DNA from 3 places in the Algoriphagus sp. SE2 genome. Region 3 is predicted to be linked to each of the others. Evidence: riboswitches for the same ligand, from Rfam matches in the RefSeq annotation. Region 3 holds a riboswitch; each other region holds the start of a gene.
What was found. Region 3 has a riboswitch for S-adenosylmethionine ahead of AAGF08_RS07905 (O-acetylhomoserine aminocarboxypropyltransferase/cysteine synthase). Riboswitches for the same ligand answer to the same signal wherever they lie in the genome.
Positions count from the first base shown of each region.

Region 1 (6,814 bases), on a different contig from region 3:
TTGGTAGTAGGGTCCTTTGAGTTTGATGATTTATATTCAAAACCAACAAAGCCCTGGTCTCCTATTTTAATCTTTAAAAATGAAAAGAAATAATATTTTGTAATACATGAATTTATCAGTATTTACTACTAAATTAATTTAATTTATTACTATCTATTTTTATAGATAGTATTTTTTCGGTAAATTATTCTTTCACCTTTAAATTATTTTATCTATGGTTAAGAGTTTCCAAGGAGTTAGAATGGTGGAGCCCAAAAAATCTCCTGCTTCCCAAATATTAGTTAAAGATCATATGAGTACGAATCTGGTTACTTTTAATCCGGAGGATACAATTGATATGGTCTTGGAAGTTTTAACAAAAAGGAAAATATCAGGTGCTCCTGTTCTTGATGAATCAGGTGCCTTAGTTGGGATTATTTCTGAGGTAGATTGCTTAAAAGAGATAATTAAAGGAAAGTATACCAATACCCCTAAATTTCCGGGTAAAGTCAAAGAGCATATGAGCACAGACGTGATTACTTTGGGTCAGGAATTATCACTTTTTGATGCTGCACAAAAATTTTTAGAACTAAAGATCAGAAGATTCCCGGTAATGAAGGATGGTCGATTAATAGGGCAAATAAGTTTGAGTGATATAATCAGGGCATTTCCTAAACTTCAACAGACTACTTGGTAAAAATAAAGGTCCCTGAAAGGGACCTATTTTATTTTGATCGTTGAAGTGCTTTTTCGATGTCTTCAATGATGTCATCAACATGTTCCAATCCAATAGATAGTCGGACTAACCCATCACTTATTCCTACCCTTAAGCGTTCTTCGCTAGATAATTTACTATGAGTGGTGGATGCAGGGTGGGTGACAATACTTCTACTATCTCCCAGATTAGCTGTCACAGAAATCATTTGTAATTGATCAATAAATTTCTGTGCTCTCTCTAACCCCCCTTTTAATGTTAGCGTAATAATCCCTCCGCCGTATTTCATTTGTTTTGTGGCTAAATGGAATTGAGGATGAGATTTTAAGAAGGGGTAATTTACATTTTCTAACTCAGCATTTCCCTCAAAATAGCTTGCTACTTTTAAAGCATTCTCACAATGTCTATCCATTCTTACCCCTAAAGTTTCCATACTTTTTGATAAGATCCAGGCATTGAAAGGAGAAATAGCAGGACCGGTATGTCTTGTAAAAAATTGGACCTCTTTCATTAATTCTTCTCTACCTAGAATCAATCCTCCTAGAACTCTTCCTTGCCCGTCTATATACTTTGTGGCACTATGCGTGACAATATCCGCTCCCCATTTTGCAGGTTGCTGTAAATAGGGAGTAGCAAAACAATTGTCAACTACAAGAATTAGATTATGGGCTTTTGCAAATTTCCCTGCCCATTCTAAGTCAATGATCTGAAGGCCTGGGTTAGAAGGGGTTTCAATGAATAGCATTTTGGTATTGGGCTTTAAAAGCTTTTCCCAATTTTCAATATCTGAAATATCACCATAAGTTGATGTAATTCCCCATTTAGGAAATACGCGGGTTAATAGCTGGTGAGTTGAACCAAAAAGAGATCTAGAAGCTAAAACATGGTCGCCTTGCTGTAAAAGAGAAGCGATACTTCCAAACATTGCGGCCATTCCTGAAGCTGTAGCAATACCGGATTCAGTCCCTTCAGCAGCACAAATTTTTTCAATTAATTCACTTGAATTTGGATTGGCGTATCTAGAGTAGATGTTTCCTTGGATTTCATCAGCAAACATAGCTCTTGCTTCTTCTGCAGAATCAAAAGTGAAACTAGAAGTAAGATATAAGGGTGATGAATGCTCTTTTTGATTGGATTTTGAAGAATTAATCCGAATAGAATTAGTCTCGAAGTGCTTGCTCATAGCGTAATGCCTGAATTAATAATTTAATAAAAGGCTCATCAGTTTGAGAAAGCCAAACCTAAAGCGGTCAAATCGAACTAAAATGGGGTTTTTAAAGAATAAAGCCAATTTATAGTTCCCGCTAAGGGTAGGACTTGGCACCTTTCCCAAGATTCGGGATGGTTGCCAGAGGGTCAATGAGCCTATTCTCTCGCCTCTTCTTTATAAATCAGTTGCCTGAAGTGCTACAAAGTAAACCTCCGTAAGGTTGATTTCCAAATCAATCCTTTCAATTATTAAATTGATTCATGGTTCGTTCAATACCAATAGTACAAAATGCCAAAATCATGTCAATTGCTTTGTCCATTATTATTGGTAATTCCGCAAATTCATCTTGGGTGAATCTGCCTAATACAAAGTCTACTTGCCTTCCTTTTGGAAAATCATCCCCAATTCCCATTCGTAATCTTGGATAATTTTGGCCACCGGTAAGCGCTTCTATATTTTTAAGACCATTATGACCTGCAGCACTTCCCTTAGGCTTCATTCTTAAACTTCCAAAAGGAATAGCCACATCATCTACTAAAACTAATATGTTTTCTTTCGGGATGTCAAGCTCTTTCATCCAATAATTCATAGCTTTCCCACTTAGATTCATGTAGGTGGTAGGCTTAATCAAATGAATAGCCCGACTTTTGTATTTAAACTCAGTTTTAAAAGCCAAGCGATCACTTCTCCAAGAAAGAGATTCTTTATCAGCCAACCTATCGATGGTTAAGAAGCCGATGTTATGCCTTGTTAGTTCGTATTCTGGCCCGATATTTCCCAAGCCAACGATGAGATATTTCATATAGGGATTTGTCCAATGGGTAAAAATAAAAAATCCTGCTCAGTTTAAAGAGCAGGATTTTTATCTTGATTTGTTGAAGTTTATGCTTCTTCTTCTTCTTCTTCAGTCTTCTTTCCTCTAAGCGCTCTTGGGATACCAATAGTAACCAAAGAAACGTTTGGACTAGTTAGGATATCAAAACCTTCGGCTTTTAATTCAGAAACCTTGAAAGATTTACCTAGATCAAGATTAGTAATATCCGCTTCAATGAAATCTGGAAGTTGAGAAGCTAACCCCTTAACTTTCAGTTTTCTTGTTTTGAATTCTAGTTTTCCACCTTTTGCAATACCTGGAGAACTTCCAGAAACTTTTACAGGGATTTCAAACTTGATAGGCTTATCTTCAGTATAAGCCATAAAATCAGCGTGAAGTAACATTTCACTTACTGGGTGAAATTGAGCGTCTTTTAAAACAGCCTTTACGATTGTTCCTTCGATGTTCAATTCAACCAAATGTACTTCAGGAGTGTAGATCAATTCTCTAAATAAAATGATTGGAGAATAGAAATGGATTTGCTCAGGTATACCTGGTCCATAAACAACGCAGGGTACATTGCCAGATTCTCTGATTTCATTTAGAGAGGCACTGTCGAGATTTGCTCTTTTAAACCCTATAATCTCAAGTGTTTTCATAAGATATATATTTAATAAAATTGGTTCTTAAATAAATAAAGAACTGATAGAAGTGTGACCTGTTACCGCATGAATTGCTTTTGCGAATAGATCTGCTACTGTCAAAACTTTAATTTTTGAAGATTTTTGTTTCAAAGGAATAGTATCTGTAATTACCAATTCCTGCAAAACTGAATTTTCAATATTTTCATAAGCATTTCCAGAAAGAACACCATGCGTTACAATAGCTCTTACTGAAGTAGCTCCTTTTTCCATGATAATTTGAGCTGCTTTGCACAACGTCCCCGCTGTATCTACTAAATCATCAACTAGAATGACATCTTTTCCCTCTACATCACCAATTACTTGCATGGAAGCAATTTCATTGGCTCTTTTTCTGTGCTTGTCACAGACTACCATTTCAACTTCAAAATGCTTTGCGTAAGCCCTGGCTCTTGCAACTCCCCCGACATCAGGTGCCGCGAAAATCATATTATTCAGATTCAGTGCGCTCAAATAGGGCACAAAGATAGCTGATCCATTTAAGTGATCCAAAGGTAGATCAAAAAAACCTTGAATTTGTCCTGCATGTAGGTCGCATGTCATGATCCTATCTGCACCAGCTGAAGTAATCATGTTTGCTATAGCTTTGGCAGCAATGGAAACTCTTGGCCTATCCTTTCTATCTTGTCTAGCATATCCGAAATATGGAATTACAGCACAAACTTTATAAGCACTTGCTCGCTTGGCTGCGTCAATCATTAGGCATAGTTCCAAAATATTATCACTAGGTGGATTGGTGCTTTGAATCAGAAAAACAGTACAACCACGTATAGACTCATCAAAACTTGGAGACATTTCACCATCACTAAATTTTGAAATGGTAAGTTCGCCAAGTTTTTTACCGTAGTTTTTTGAGATTTTTTCTGCTAAAACAGTGCTGTTTCCGCCTGAGAAGATTTTGACTTCGGACATATTTGGTGGTTTATTCGGAGAAGATAGTATTAGAGTTCAAAGGCAAAAATAGCAAAATTTGATGGGAAGGCTAAAACAATTAGAATTCATTCGGATATAAGTTTGTAATGAATTCTTAAAGGAAACTTATGAAAAAAATCAGTTTTTACTTTTATCTATTTTGTAACCTTAAAAACACCCCTTCTTCATCTTGAAATTATTTTTTATGGATTCAGAAAAGAAAAATAAACTTTTCAGTATCCTCAGCCTCCGTTGAGGATGAAAAGAGCAGATAGGAATGTGGCGTACACGGAAATTGAATTAGATAAAGGTATTCAGGATTGCTTGGCAAGTTTTGAATTCATTGTTAATTCTAGTACTCTTGAAAATTTACTTGATGGTAAATTTATTTTGGATATTATCACATCTAAAAATTTTGTAAATAATGGGAGAGATTCCTGAGTTGGTTTTAATCTGATTGTTGAGGATAAGTTTGGAGTTTCAGAGTCTCTATACTTGGAAGGGAAGCAAGGAAAATTAGCTTTAATTGTGAATACTTCTTATCCTATTGGAGTTCTGAAAATGGATTTATCTAATTGGGAATTGAAACCCGGGTTGTTTAATAATTCCGGATTCTACCCAAAGCAGGATATGGGTGATCCAAAATATTCCGAATTCATTAAAATTAAATAAGATGTTCAATATTCATTGATTTAAAACTCCGATCCTGTAAAAAAAAAGTAGAAAGAGGTATAACAAAAACATATACCTCTTTTTTCATAGTATTTTAGAAAAGTTGAAATAACCATCAACCAAATAATATCACATGAAAAAACGTTTTACGCTCTTTATTTTATTGTTGAGCCTATGGTCTTTTGGACTTTTTGCTCAAACTGTTCCTTCGCCCAAATCTCATTTTGGGTTTGATATTGGGGATGATTACAAATTAGCTACATTTTCTCAATCAGAAGCTTACTTTAAAAAAGTTGCTGATGCCAGCGACCGAGTGAAATTGGTTGAAATTGGAAAAACTGAATATGGCAGATCGCATCCTATGATGATAGTTACTGCACCGGCTAACTTTGATAAACTTGATCGGTACAAAGAAATCTCCCAAACTCTAGCGAGGGCAGAAATCACTAAAGAAGAAGCTGAAAAACTAGTTGTGGAAGGTAAACCTGTTGTTTGGATTGATGGAGGTTTGCATGCAAATGAAGTAGTAGGTCCACATCAATTAATTGAGACACTTTATCAATTAGCTTCTAGAACAGATGATGAGACTTTGAAAATTCTGGATAATGTAATAATCCTTCTTGTTCACGCCAATCCTGATGGGATGGAAATAATGTCTGATTGGTACATGAGAAAAGATAATCCAGAAGATAGAGATCAAAACATCCCTATTTTATATCAGAAATATGTTGGTCATGACAATAACAGGGATTTTTACATGAACAATATGAGCGAAGCAGCTAATATGTCGCTTCAGCAATATGTTGAATGGATTCCTCAGATCATTTATAACCATCATCAATCCGGGCCAGCAGGAACTGTTGTGGCAGGACCACCGTACCGTGATCCGTTTAATCATGTTTTTGATCCGCTCATAATTACAAGTCTCGATGGAGTTGGTGCAGCAATGATTAACAGAATGAATCAAGAAGATAAACCTGGGTATACACGTTTGGATGGCTCTGTTTTTTCAACTTGGTGGAATGGAGGCCTTAGAACTACTCCATATTATCATAATATTATTGGGATTCTAACTGAAATAATTGGAAACCCAACACCTTCTACTGTTCCTCTTGTACCAGATCGTTTGATACCTAATAATGGAACTCCTTACCCGGTTACACCACAGGATTGGCATTTTAGAAGGTCAATTGATTATTCTGTATCGTTGAATTATGCGATATTAAATCATGCCGTCCGACATGGCGATGAATTGCTTTCTAATATTTATTTGATGGGAAGAAATTCAATTGATAAGGGTAGCAAAGATAATTGGACCATGTATCCAAAGTATGCTAAGGCGGTTCAAGATGCATTCGAAGCTTCTCAAAAAAAGAAATCTGAGGATGACGAGGATGCTGTTTATTACGGCTTTAGATCTGGTATTCCAAAGCAGTTTTATGATTCTGTTTATAACGACCCAGAAAGAAGAGATCCAAGGGGCTATATCTTGTCAGCAGATCAGCCTGATTTCCCTACGGCAATAAAGTTCTTAAATGCTCTAATCAAATCCGGGATATTAGTTCACAAAGCCACAGAAGACTTTTCAGTAAATGGGAAATCTTATCCTGCTGGGTCTTACATCGTAAAAACCAACCAGGCTTTTAGACCTCATGTTATAGATATGTTTGAGCCACAAGATCACCCTAATGATTTCTTGTATCCAGGAGGACCTCCAATTCGGCCATATGATGCTGCAGGATGGACATTAGCTTACCAAATGGGTTCTGAAATAGATCGAATAATGGAAGATTTTGATGGGCCTTTCGAAA
Region 1 is NZ_JBCLWJ010000006.1:86,812-93,625, reverse strand. Features, by position in the region: gene AAGF08_RS09300 (VCBS repeat-containing protein) at 1-93, shown strand, start outside; gene AAGF08_RS09295 (CBS domain-containing protein) at 215-676, shown strand; gene AAGF08_RS09290 (aminotransferase class I/II-fold pyridoxal phosphate-dependent enzyme) at 705-1,877, opposite strand; SAM riboswitch class I at 1,984-2,087, opposite strand; gene pth (aminoacyl-tRNA hydrolase) at 2,146-2,706, opposite strand; gene AAGF08_RS09280 (50S ribosomal protein L25/general stress protein Ctc) at 2,787-3,377, opposite strand; gene AAGF08_RS09275 (ribose-phosphate pyrophosphokinase) at 3,405-4,331, opposite strand; gene AAGF08_RS09270 (hypothetical protein) at 4,590-4,772, shown strand; gene AAGF08_RS09265 (M14 metallopeptidase family protein) at 5,137-6,814, shown strand, end outside.
Region 1: it holds a riboswitch for S-adenosylmethionine, as region 3 does, so the genes downstream of both, AAGF08_RS09290 (aminotransferase class I/II-fold pyridoxal phosphate-dependent enzyme) here and AAGF08_RS07905 (O-acetylhomoserine aminocarboxypropyltransferase/cysteine synthase) in region 3, are expected to answer to the same signal.

Region 2 (6,814 bases), on a different contig from region 3:
TTTTGAAGTTCTTGTCTAGCAGCTTCCGTATCTTCGATTATGAAATCTAAAATACCTTTAATCAAAGCATGCTCTATCCTTTTTGAAACAGGGTCTGATCTCCATGCTTCATTAACTATTTCTTTTTTACCAGAAGACTTAACTGTTTCAGCAAAGTCCAAAAGTTGCTCGGTAGCATCCTCTTTTCTATCAAAGAGGACATCTTCTACCTTTTCAAGTAGGTCTTTTGGGATATCATCATAAACTTCCAACATAGTAGGGTTAACTATCCCCATATCCATTCCATGATGAATTGCATGATATAAAAAAGCTGCATGCATAGCTTCTCTAACGGGATTATTCCCTCGAAAAGAGAAACTCACATTACTCACTCCACCACTCACTTTCGCTCCTGGAAGATTTTCTTTGATCCATTTAGTAGCTAAAAAGAAATCCAAAGCATTTTTCTTATGCTCATCCATTCCAGTAGCAACAGGGAAAATATTGGGATCAAAAATTATATCCTGAGGATTGAATTTAACCCTGTCAACCAATATCCTATAGCTTCTTTCACAAATTTCAATTCTCCTCTCGTAAGTATCTGCCTGACCATTTTCATCAAAAGCCATTACAACAACCGCTGCGCCAAACTTTTTGATCGTTTTTGCCTGAGCAATGAATTCCTCTTCTCCATTTTTCAAGGAAATAGAATTTACAATTCCTTTACCTTGGATACATTTCAAACCCGCCAAAATAATTGACCATTTTGAGCTGTCAATCATGATGGGGATTCTGCTTATTTCAGGTTCAGAAGCTATTAAGTTTAAAAATTTAACCATAGCAAACTCCCCATCAAGCATGCCTTCATCCATACAGACATCCAAAATTTGTGCTCCTCCTCTTACTTGATCAAGAGCAACTTCAAGGGCCTCGTCGTATTGCCCATTAAGTATTAATCTTGCAAATCTCTTTGAGCCGGTTACATTGGTTCTCTCTCCGATGTTTACAAAATTGATTTCCGGAGTTAAAACCAAAGGTTCTAGTCCAGATAATTTCATGTATTGTTTAGTACCCTTCACCTCAGTCTAATGTTTCTTCTATTTCTTCTTCTATTTTTCTTGGCTTGTAGCCATCAGATAATTGCGCCAAAGCAGCAATATGTTCTGGTGTCGTCCCACAGCATCCTCCAAGAATATTTAGCAATCCTTCTTTTAAAAAGTCTTTTATCTGATTTGCCATTTCATCAGCTCCCTGATCATAAGTACCAAACTCGTTGGGAAGTCCGGCGTTCGGGTATGCACTTACATAAAAAGGAGATTTTTTAGCTAAAACTTTTAAATATGGTCTTAATTCCTTAGCTCCTAAAGCACAATTTAAACCTACCGAAAGAAGCGGGACATGAGAAATAGAAATTAGAAATGCCTCGGTCGTTTGACCAGAAAGTGTTCTTCCCGAGGCATCCGTAATCGTTCCCGAAACCATGATTGGAATTCCCCCTTCTCTTGGATCCAAAGGAAGTCCACGCTCCTCAAAAACATCCTGAATAGCATAAAGGGCGGCTTTCGCATTCAGTGTATCAAAGATAGTTTCTACCAATAAAATATCAGAGCCTCCATCCAGCAATCCTCTCACTTGCTCAGCATAGGCCGTGGCCAATTGATCAAAAGTAATTGCTCTATAACCAGGGTCATTGACATCAGGAGAAAGTGATGCTGTTCTGTTAGTTGGACCTATTGCGCCAGCCACAAATCTTGGTTTATCAGGATTTTTGACAGAAAATTCATCTGCAATTTCACGGGCTATTTTTGCTGACTGGAAATTGATTGAATAAGCCAAATGGGCCAACCCGTAATCTTCCTGCGCAATTGAAGTTCCTGAAAACGTATTGGTTTCAATAATATCGGCTCCAGCCGTCATATAATCAGCATGTATTGCTTTAATGACATCTGGACGGCTAAGAGATAATAAATCATTATTACCCTTTAGCGATTTAGGATGGTTCTTTAATTCAGGAGTTCTAAAATCTTCTTCTACAAGAGAATAACGTTGGATCATTGTACCCATGGCACCATCCAAAATTAAAATCCTTTTAGAAATTTGCTGAAGTAATAGTTCGGTTCTGTTTTGCATTTTAGTTTATTCTTCAAAAAGCTAATCGAGCAAAACACGGAAAAAAGTACCAGGACTCTTCCGCTCATCTATTTCCGCAATTTCGGAATGGGAATTAGCACCTTGATGACAGGTTGCTAAGACGTCGTAGGGCCCTTCCCTCAGTCTTTCTCGATAAGCTGACCAAAGGTAATATCATTTTGCTAATAAAACAGGCTACTTGATCAATTTTGATGACCAGTTTCCCAATATTATTACAAAATATTAAGGTCTTACCCCAACTCCAAAACTCAAATACGGTGCTGACATGTATGAAGACATACTATAATCTCCAAGTTTATAATTGGCTAGAGGTAATTCATATCCAAAAGAAGTATTTAATACAAGATCAAAAAGATTCCTTTGCCCGATGGGAATTCCATACTCTACAAAAATCTCAGGTTTAGCCATTAGCCCACTATTTTTTAAATAACCATCAAAAGCTCTTTGCTCAAATAATTCTGGGAAATTAGGCTTTCCTTTTTGAGTGAGTGTATACCGTATATTTCCATATCCTAAACCAGCCAATCCACCGATGGCAATATTTTTAAATTGAATGATTTTCATCCCTAGGTTTCCATAAACCCTTAAACTATTTAATGAATGATTTCGAAGGTTATTTGCCTCTCCGCTCATAGCTAGATTAAAAACATCAGCACCATAAAGTAGATCTCCACTTTCTCCAAGAATTCTTAATCCCAAATTTGAAGGAGAACCATCAAAAGGATTTAGGCCTGCACTCTCTAACTTTTCATTAAAACCATTCGGACTGGTAAAATGTATTCCATTCAACAAGTAAAAACCTATACTCGCATCTTTATAAAAGAAATTTCTATCCGGTAAAGTCAAACCTGCCCCAACCCTGATAAATGCTCCGCTTTGGGCATTTTCAAAAGAAAGCTCATTCAAGTTCCATTTCCCTTCAAACGGACTAAAAGCGTATCCCAACTTCAATAATACTTCAAGTGCTTCTTCCCTTCCCGGTAAGTCAAAATCATAACTTAATTGGAAGCCCGTTTCTGTTAAAAAATTACCGTAGTACTGGCTCCCTTTTTGAATATCTTGCTTCCTCAAAATGAATCCCTGTGAAGGATTAGATAAAAACTCCTCTAAGTTTTGACTTGAGTTTTGAGGTAACATTTGAAAATTCAAAAAACCTGCCCCAATAGACATATAATGAATTAATTGAAACTTTGACTCCTCAATAAAAGCATACCCAATATTTAATAGAGCCCTCGAGGTTCTATAATTGATCTTAAAGTCATCAAATTCACTTTTCATACCCCGGTTATGATAAAGCTCCATACCAATGACAAAGTCATTGTATCTAGCTTGATAGCCTAAACCTACCGTATGATATTTATTTCTGAGGCCTGTCAATCCTCTATCCTCCAACAATTGATCAAACTGTCTTAGTTTTGCTCCTGAAGTTCCTGCCATTACATAAAAAGAAGATCGTTTGGTAACAATACTCTGAGCAGAAACCTTACAGGAAAGACCTGTAATCAGAATAAAGAGAAAAAGACGCGAAAAAAGGGGCATGAAGTTACTCTGTTTGAAGTCGACACTCTGGTCTTGTTCTTTTATAGGCAAAATTAATGCTAAATAGAATTTTCTGGATTATCTTTTCTATTTAGTTGCTGAATTAATTTTCCGTAGAGCACATCAGGATTAAAGGGTTTTGGGATGAAATCATTAAACCCGATGTCGGTCATCTCATTTTTCACTTCATTTAAAGAGGTAGCAGTTAAAGCTAATATTGGGACGTTTCTTTTTTCTTTATTCGAATGACAACGAATAGCCTTTGCAGTAGAAAAACCATCCAAAACTGGCATTTGAAGGTCTAATAAAACCAAATTAAAATCTCCTTTATCAAATTCCTTTAAAGCCTGTTTCCCATCCGAGGCAATAACCAAATTCCCAACATTCCATTTATTAAGGAATTTTTGAATAAGAATCTGGTTGACATAATTATCTTCTGCAACTAATATTGAAGCATTGGTCAAGGATTTAACAGTACTGATTGAAACATCTTTCGACTTGGTTTTAGAGAACTCATCAATTTTAAATCTCGCTGAAAATTTAAAAATACTGCCTTTACCCTCCTCTGAACTTACGGAAATTTCACCACCAAAAAGGGCAACAAGCCTTTTTACAATCGCTAATCCCAATCCCGTACCTCCATACTTTCTTGTGGTAGAAGTTGATGCCTGGGTAAACGCTTCAAAAATAGTCTCAATTTTGTCAGCCGGAATCCCGATCCCAGTATCCTCCACAGCAAACTCTATTAGAGTACTATCTGATTCTCGAACTAGCTCTTTCAAATCAATTTTTACATATCCATTTTCAGTGAATTTGATAGCATTAGATATTAGATTATTAATTATTTGACCAAGTCTAACAGGGTCTCCAATAACTTGACTTGGTATCTTCGGGTCTATGCTGAACTTTATTTTAATCAGCTTTTCATTCGCATGAAAACTGTGAGAGTGAACAATTCTTGAGATCACATTTTGCAAATCAAAAGGAACCAATTCCAGCTCAACCTTTCCAGAGTCTATTTTGCTGAAATCCAAAATATCATTGATCAGAGCCATTAAATTCTCTGCTGAAAACTGAAGGGTTTTTAAATTTTCTAATTGATCAGGTCTTGGGTTACCTTCGACAAGCAAATGGGAAAGCCCAATAACTGCATTCATAGGAGTCCTGATTTCGTGACTCATAATTGAAAGGAATTGGGACTTGATCAAAGATGCTTGTTCCGCATTTTCTTTTGCTTTAAGCAATTCCCTTTGAGCCTCTTTTAATCTTGAAATATCACGAGCGATTCCAGTATAATATTTTGACTCACTGTTTTTATCCTGAATCAATTTTCCATTGGAATTAAAAACTTTATACTCTCCATTTTTATGAAGTAATCTAAATTCCAAAAACTGATTTTGAGCAAGGAAATTATCTGTAGAATCCAACATTTTTTGAAATTCACCCATATCATCTGGATTTAAAAAGTCAAAAATACTCCTTCCTATTACATCCTCTGTTTTATAACCAAGGTACTGATAAACGTTTGGAGAGACATACCTCAGTACAAACGTCTCAGTCAATGAAAAAATAATTTCGGTAGACTCTTCCACTAAAGTCCTGTATTTTTCTTCAGATTGAATAAGATCGATTTTTGCTTGGTGTTCATCAGTAATATCCCTAATGATACTAAGTACAAACTCAACCTGACCTTTTATTATGATCGGTCTAAATGTTCTTGAATAATATCTTCCCTTTATCGGAAACTCTGATTCAATAATTTCCCTATCATAATAAACTCGATCTAGTAGAGCACTTACTTCTTCATAGGGTGTCAGGTGAATTTCCCATAAAAACTTTCCCTCAAAATCTTCACGCGTGATACCCCAATGGTCAAAATTAGTCCCTTCAGCAACGATATATTTACGCTCTTTATCCAAAAGAAAAATATTGGTACCAGGAATATTTGAAGCTAAGAGTCTATACTGTCTATCCCTTTCTTCACTAATCCTCTCAAGGTTCTTCCTGTCGTTAATATCTTGGAGAATTCCTTCATGAAGATAAATCTTACCAGTTTCATCTAACACTTCTCGGGTTTGATCTTCTACCCAAATGTATTGGCCATCTGATTTCTGCAATCTATAAGATCCAGAAAATGACTTTATGCCTTTACTTGTTTTTGTGGTATAAGCTTTTTCTCTTATTCTCCTGGCATCTTCAGGATATAATAAATCTAGAATTGATTTCTTTGAATCAATTAACTCTTTTGAATTATATCCGAATCGATTAATATTTTCTGAGATGTATACTATTCGAAAATCATTATTCGGATCTACCCGAAATAAAATTGTGGGACTATTTTCTACAATTATTTTAGCCCTATTTGCCAGTTTCTCGGTTTCGTACTTTTCGGAAAGATTTCTTAGCACGAAGGAAAAACCGATTTTTTCATTTTTTTCAGAAAGAATTGTTTGAACAGATAACTCAAAAGGTTCTTTTTCTTTATCGCCAATTTTAATGTAAATCTCCTTTTTCCAAACTGATGAATCACCTTGGATAGAAATAAAATTTTCAAGACTTCTATCAGAGTCATAAAATTCAAAATAGTTGTATAAGCTCCCGATTAATGGTTCATTTTCTCGGGCTCCACATAGCTTTTTCGCAGCCTCGTTGACATAAATGAGATTTAAATCAAGTCCAGTAACTACAATAGGATCGTTAACCTGCGTCAAAATTTGAGATTGTAATAACAGGTACTCTTCGGATGCTCTTTTTTCTGTGATGTCAGTACAAAACCCGAAAACTTCTACACTTTGATTAAAGAAATGATGTCTAGCATCAATTTCATAACTTACAATTACATCACTTTTTTCTGGTGAAAGCATTCTAAATTCTCCCGATGTAGGACTTCGTAACTCAATAGTCTCTCGTAAGTTTTTAATAAAGCTTTTTCGATATGCCTTCTGGATGTTATAAATTAATGTTGAAAACCTCGCATAAGTTGGTTTATCCCCTAAACCGAACATTCGTGCCAACCCTCCTGAAAAATGAAAACTATTCCTAGTTGGGCTATATCTCCAAGATCCTGACCTTGCTAATAATTCGGTGGTTGCAAGTAAATTCTCATTTCTCTCGATTCTTTGAAGCATTTGACCGCCCTGATATG
Region 2 is NZ_JBCLWJ010000007.1:46,963-53,776, forward strand. Features, by position in the region: gene metH (methionine synthase) at 1-1,037, opposite strand, end outside; gene AAGF08_RS10275 (homocysteine S-methyltransferase family protein) at 1,060-2,109, opposite strand; SAM riboswitch class I at 2,171-2,269, opposite strand; gene AAGF08_RS10280 (hypothetical protein) at 2,353-3,669, opposite strand; gene AAGF08_RS10285 (PAS domain S-box protein) at 3,729-6,814, opposite strand, start outside.
Region 2: it holds a riboswitch for S-adenosylmethionine, as region 3 does, so the genes downstream of both, AAGF08_RS10275 (homocysteine S-methyltransferase family protein) here and AAGF08_RS07905 (O-acetylhomoserine aminocarboxypropyltransferase/cysteine synthase) in region 3, are expected to answer to the same signal.

Region 3 (6,814 bases):
TGGGTACTTGGCTTAATACAGAGAAGACTGCTCAAATTGAAATTATGAATGCAGGCGATCAATACTTAGGTAAAATTATTTGGTTAGATAACCCTAACAAAGATGGTACCCCTGTACTTGATAAAGCAAACGAAAATGAAGAATTAAGAAATAGGCCTGTTATGGGTTTAACCATTCTAGAGGGATTAAAATATGATGATGGAATCTGGAAGGGTGGTAAAATATACGATCCCAATTCAGGGAAAACCTATTCATGCGAGCTAAAACTTAAAGGACAGGAGAAGTTAGAGGTGAAGGGGTATTTAGGATTCTCCTGGATTGGTAAAACAGTGGAATGGACTAAAGTAAATAAGTAATGTGGTAATCTCCCTCTTTACTTATTTTCTAAATAAAATGATTTCAAGAAATATGAGAGTTGCTCAAACTCAATTAAAAAAGCATCATGCCCTGCAGTTGAATTAATTTCTTTGAAAGTTCCTTTTTGAGCATGTTCACATATAAACCGTGACTCCTCAGAAAGAAATAATAAGTCTGAATTAACTCCAATAGCTAATACCTTTGCGGTAATTTCACTTAAGGCCTTTTTCACTCCTCCTCTTTTTCTACCTAGATCATGACTGTCCATAGTTTTACTTAAGGTCCAGTAAGATAAAGCATTAAATCTTTTAGAAATTTTATTTCCCTGATATCTTATATAGGATGCAGCTCTAAATCCATCTAATTTTTCCTCAAAATCTAACTGCTTCTTTTGAAAATCATCTGGATGACGATAACTAAGCATTGCTATAGCTCTAGCTGCTTCTAACCCTTTTTTTCCAGCATCTATTGTTTTTTTACCCCAAGAATTATCCGCCTCAATTGCCATTCTTTGAGCTTCATTTATTCCAATAACCCAAGGACTCGTTTTTGCTGTTGACGCAAGTATCACAGCATTTGTAAGTTTTTTCCCTAAGGTATAAGCCCACTCTAAGCTAACTTGACCTCCTAGGGAGCCTCCAATAAGTGTATGAATTTGTTCAATTTTTAGATATTCCCTAAGCCTTTCCAAACTTGCTGCTAAGTCTCTTGTAGTTAGTTCAGGGAAATCATAATAGTATGATTGCTCCGAGTTAGGAATAGTACTCAAAGGGCTGGTTGAACCATAACAAGATCCAAGAAGATTTGCACAAATAATAAAATAGTAGGATGGGTCATAGAATTTATCTTCCCCTATTAACCCACTCCACCATTCCGAAGCATTTGAATCTCCAGTCAAAGCATGAATGACCCAGATTACATTCGATTTCTTCTCATTTAATTGCCCATAGGTCGTATATGTTAAATCAAACTCTGAAAGAATCTCACCTGATTCTAATTCTAATGGGGTACTCGAATGAAACAATTCCTGAGACATGGTAATCGTTGCGAATTGACTTTTTAAATTCATTAACACTTATATTTTTTCAAAAGCTTGCTGCAAATCAGCTTTGATATCATCAATATGTTCTATCCCAACGGAAATTCGCAATAGAGTAGGAGTCACACCTGCAGCCAATTGCTCTTCATCCGAAAGTTGCTGATGGGTTGTAGCCGATGGTTGGATTATCAAAGTCTTAGCATCACCTACATTAGCTAGGTGAGAAATCAACTCCAAACTGTTAATAAATTTAGAAGCTTCTTCTTTATCACCTTTCACTTCAAAGCTTAAAACACCTCCAAAACCATTTCTTAGATATTTCTTTGCTAAAGTATGGTAAGGAGAAGATGAAAGTCCCGGGTAATTTACTTTCTGTACTTTTGGATGGTTTTCCAACCAAGTTGCAACTGCAAGAGCATTGTCAACTGTTCTTTGAACTCTCAAGGAAAGCGTCTCTAAACCTTGTAGGAGTAAAAAAGAATTAAATGGTGAAATAGCTGGACCAAAATCTCTAAGCCCTTCGACTCTAGCTCTGATTGCAAAAGCAATGTTTGGAAGACCTAAAGGATTATTCTCACCAAATACTTCCCAAAAATTTAAACCATGATATCCTTCTGAAGGCTCTGAAAACTGAGGATATTTTCCATTTCCCCAGTTGAAATTCCCCGCATCAATGATAATGCCTCCTATAGAAGTTCCGTGCCCACCTATCCACTTTGTAGCTGAAGAGGTGACAATATTTGCACCATGTGCAATGGGCTGAAATAAATACCCACCTGCTCCAAATGTATTATCTACAACCAAGGGAATATCATATTTTTTTGCTAACGCAGAAATAGACTCAAAATCAGGAATATTGAATTCGGGATTTCCTATAGTCTCCAGGTAAATTGCTTTGGTTTTATCATCAATTAAACTTTCAAAAGATGCCGCATCATTTCCCTTTGCAAATCTTGCATCAATCCCGATTCTCTTGAAAGCGACTTTAAATTGATTATAAGTACCTCCATATAAGAAAGAGGTAGAAACAAAATTATCTCCTTCACCAAGAATATTATTCAAAGCTAAAAATTGTGCAGCTTGTCCTGAAGCTGTTGCCACGGCAGCAACACCTCCTTCAAGAGCGGCCATTCTTTTTTCGAAAACGTCCGTCGTCGGATTCATAATTCGGGTATATATGTTACCAAATTCTTTTAATCCAAAGAGGTTTGCACCGTGCTCGGCACTGTTGAAAACATAAGAAGTGGTCTGATAAATGGGAACTGCTCTCGAGTTTGTAGTAGAATCAGGTTCCTGTCCAGCATGAAGCTGAAGTGTTTCAAATTTTAAAGTAGACATAGATTTGAGAGTTTATTGTTAAAATTTAGAGTATACGATTTTATACAAAATGATAAGGCTTGTTTAAGTATAAAAGGGCTTATCATTTTTTGACTGCTAATTGGTATGGCAGTTGGAAAAAGAGTAAGTGTAAACTGAAAAGGTCTTGAGGGAAAAAGAGAAGAAAATCCGCTGTACATATTGTAAAGAATTTATAGTTCCAATTGAGACCATCTCAATTGGCAGGAATTGGCACCTTGGATTTTCCAGGTTGCCAGAGGGTCATTGAGCCTGTCTCTCGCCTCTTCTTTATAAATCCTTACACTAAAAAAAGAGAAGGATTACACAAATAAATAGACCGTAATTGGATTTTCAAAATGAATTATCAATTTCAGATGATTATTCTGAAATGATTATCCCAATTGATCTTTATCATACCTGAAAATGGGATTGATATTTTCAAAATCAGGTTCAATTTTAACTAACTCAGAAACTAATCCATTATTTAATCCATATACCCAACCATAAACGTGAGGTGCTTTTCTTTGATTCCAAGATTTTTGAATAATGGAGGTTTTAATTAAATCTTGACATTGTTCAATGACATTATACTCAACTAATTTATTTGCTTTTTCAGAAGGGTTCTCGATGGCATCAATTTCATCTTTATACATTTTATAGACCTCTTTTATATTACGAAGCCATTTATTGATCAATCCCAAATTATTATTGGTGAGTGCTGCAGCTACTCCTCCGCATCCATAATGACCACAAACAATAATATGCTCAACCTTTAAGACTTCTACTGCATATTGTAGCACACTTAACATATTAAGATCTGTGTGCACCACCATGTTTGCTATATTTCTATGTACAAAAATTTCACCTGGTTCAGTACCTGTGATCTGATTTGCAGGAACTCGGCTATCTGAACAGCCAATCCATAAAAACTTAGGTTTTTGCTGTTGAGCCAATCTTTGAAAAAATGTATTATCTGTTTCATTCATTTCTTCAGACCAGGCCTTATTCTGCAGCAGAAGTTTTTCGTAAGGTTTCATAGTGAATTTGTCAATTTATAACGGAATCCTTCCGTCGTTACTTCAATATTTTTATCAAAAGAGGTCAAGATAAAATCATTCAAAACCTCTTGAATGTCATGATCTATAAATCTTGCTTTTTCCGCATTTATTACCACCTGAGCCCCATATGGGATTTTTTCCAATTCTTTCATTAAAGGAGCTTTATTTAAAAAACTAACGTCTTTTTGAAGTTGTACCAAATAATTTCCATTATGCTCCGTAATCCTGATTGATTTTTGAAAGTTAGTTTTAATCACAAAGAATAATCCAAATGCCATGCCTATTCCTATTCCAATCAATAAATCAGTTAATAGAATCGCCAATACAGTCACAATAAATGGTATGAATTGATCTTTGCCTTGCTTATAAATTGAAATGAAAATAGTTGGTTTGGCTAGTTTATAACCTACAAAAAACAGAATCGCTGCTAGGCAGCTGAGTGGTATTTTACTTAATATCCCAGGTATAGCCAAGATTAAAACAATCAGTAAAATTCCATGTAAAATAGCCGAAAGTTTTGTTTTGGCACCACTGGTAATATTTGCAGAGCTTCTTACTATTACGGCCGTCACTGGCAACCCACCAATTAAACCAGAAACAGTATTACCAATTCCTTGGGCAACTAATTCCCTTGAGTTAGGTGTAATCCTTTTTTGAGGATCCATCTTATCTGCAGCGTCTATTGAAAGCAGTGTTTCTATTGATGCGATCACTGCAATTGTTACAGCTATGATCCAGAAAGCACTATCTGAAATTAAAGAAAAATCAGGGAAGGTTATTAAATTACTTAATTCCCCAAAATTGTTTACAGATGGAAGCATTACTAAATGTTCTCTGTCCAAATACCAGTCAGGTTTCCAATATTGATAAGTTTCGTTAATTAAAATTCCTGATAATACTGCCCAAAGTGCTCCAGGAACAACACCCAAAATTCTGTGATTTGTGATTTTGGGTCGTTCAAAAAATATAATTATCGCCAATGCTACTAAAACAATTAAAATAGCTCCCGGGCTATTAAACTCTATCGCATACCAGATTTCTGTAAAAGTATTATGATTATCAGACTGTAAAAATGTCTCATCACCCATAGTATCTTTATCATATCCTAATGCATGAGGGATCTGCTTCAATATTAATATCAAACCTATGGCGGTGAGCATTCCTTTAATTACAGCATGCGGGAAATAATATCCTAAAACCCCAGCTTTCATTATTCCCAAAACAAGTTGTATCAATCCTGCTACAACCAAGCTAGCTAGGAACAATTCAAAAGTCCCTAAGGAAGAAATAGAATCCAAAACAACTACTGTGAGTCCTGCTGCAGGACCGCTGACACTTACATGAGATCCTGAAAAAGCACCCACGACGATTCCACCAACAATTCCTGCAATCAATCCAGACATAGGAGGGGCACCACTTGCGATTGCAATCCCAAGACATAGCGGAAGTGCTACTAAAAATACCACCAAACTTGACTTAAGATCATATTTGATGTTCTTACCAAATAGGCTTTCCATGAAAGAATATTAAAATTATATAAATGCGTTTAAAATAAACACTTGTGTAAATTATAATTTTTCGACTAGACTATTACAAATTTTCCAGTATCATTCAAGACTAGCTTAATAGTTTTAAAAATGCGGCATCAATTTCTTCAAAGTTGAATCCCTTAACAGCTTTTTTCATTTTTTGAGAAATCTCTGGTAATCCAAGATTTCCGATACTTCCTTCGTGTGAGTGAGAAATTTTGTTTTGGTCTGGTGAAAAATTATTTGCTTCAATACCCATCCCAACTTGCTTATATGCGTCTCTGAATGGAATTCCTTTCAACACTAGTTCATTAACCACTTCCACTGAAAAGACATGTTTGAAAAATGGGTCCTGCAGAATTCCTTTTTTGACTTTTATGGATTTCAGCATAAATGTGCACATACTTAAGCAATTGCTAATCGTATCTATAGCAGGAAAAATCTCTTCTTTTAATAACTGCAAATCGCGATGATATCCAGTAGTCGTATTTGTTAACAATAAGGAGATTGTCGTGGGGACAGCTTGAATTTGATTGGTTTTAGCCCGCATTAACTCAAATACATCTGGGTTCTTTTTATGGGGCATTATGCTACTTCCCGTAGTTAAATCATCCGGGAAACTTATAAAACCAAAATGTTGATTCATAAACAGGCAAATATCGCTTGCCAGTTTATTTAAAGTTCCAGCAATTCCAGCCAATGCAAAAGCCAAGGTTTTTTCGGCTTTCCCTCGGCTATTTTGGGCATTAATTACATTATGATGTAGATCAGCAAAACCTAGCAATTCAGTGGTATAGGTTCTATCCAAAGGAAAACTTGAACCATAACCCGCAGCAGAACCCAATGGGTTTTTATTAGCTAAATCAAACGCAGCTTGCAACATACCCATATCCTCACTTAAGCCTTCTGCAAAAGAGCCAAACCAAAGACCAAAAGATGATGGCATCGCTAATTGGGTATGGGTATATCCGGGCATAAGATCATCTTTATGTTGATCAGCTAATTTGATTAGTAAATCAAAAAGAGTAGTGGCCTCTTCTACTAATTCTCGTATGGCAGCTCTGTAATATAGTTTCAAGTCCACAAGCACCTGATCATTCCTACTTCTACCACTATGTAGTTTTTTTCCTACCTCTCCGTATCGATCAGTTAGTAGAAATTCAATCTGAGAGTGCACATCCTCTACTCCAGAAGCAATTTCAAATTGGCCCTTTTCAATTTCATAGTAAATTTCCTTTAGACCTTTTTGTAAAAGCTGATTATCTTCTGAAGTCAACAAACCTACTTTGGTAAGCATATGGGCATGTGCCATGGAACCTAACACATCAAAAGGTGCCAAAATTATATCGAACTCAGGATCTCTACCTATGGTGAAATTTTCTACTTCCTTCTTATTTCCAGTTGCTTTTTGCCAAAGTTTCATAGTGCGATTTACTGTACTTCCGTTAATAATTTAGTATAAGTATCCAAAATAGCTATGTATCCAGTAATTC
Region 3 is NZ_JBCLWJ010000005.1:66,787-73,600, forward strand. Features, by position in the region: gene AAGF08_RS07895 (DUF2147 domain-containing protein) at 1-356, shown strand, start outside; gene metX (homoserine O-acetyltransferase) at 374-1,426, opposite strand; gene AAGF08_RS07905 (O-acetylhomoserine aminocarboxypropyltransferase/cysteine synthase) at 1,433-2,734, opposite strand; SAM riboswitch class I at 2,923-3,031, opposite strand; gene can (carbonate dehydratase) at 3,127-3,771, opposite strand; gene AAGF08_RS07915 (SulP family inorganic anion transporter) at 3,768-5,309, opposite strand; gene argH (argininosuccinate lyase) at 5,410-6,744, opposite strand; gene AAGF08_RS07925 (M20 family metallo-hydrolase) at 6,753-6,814, opposite strand, start outside.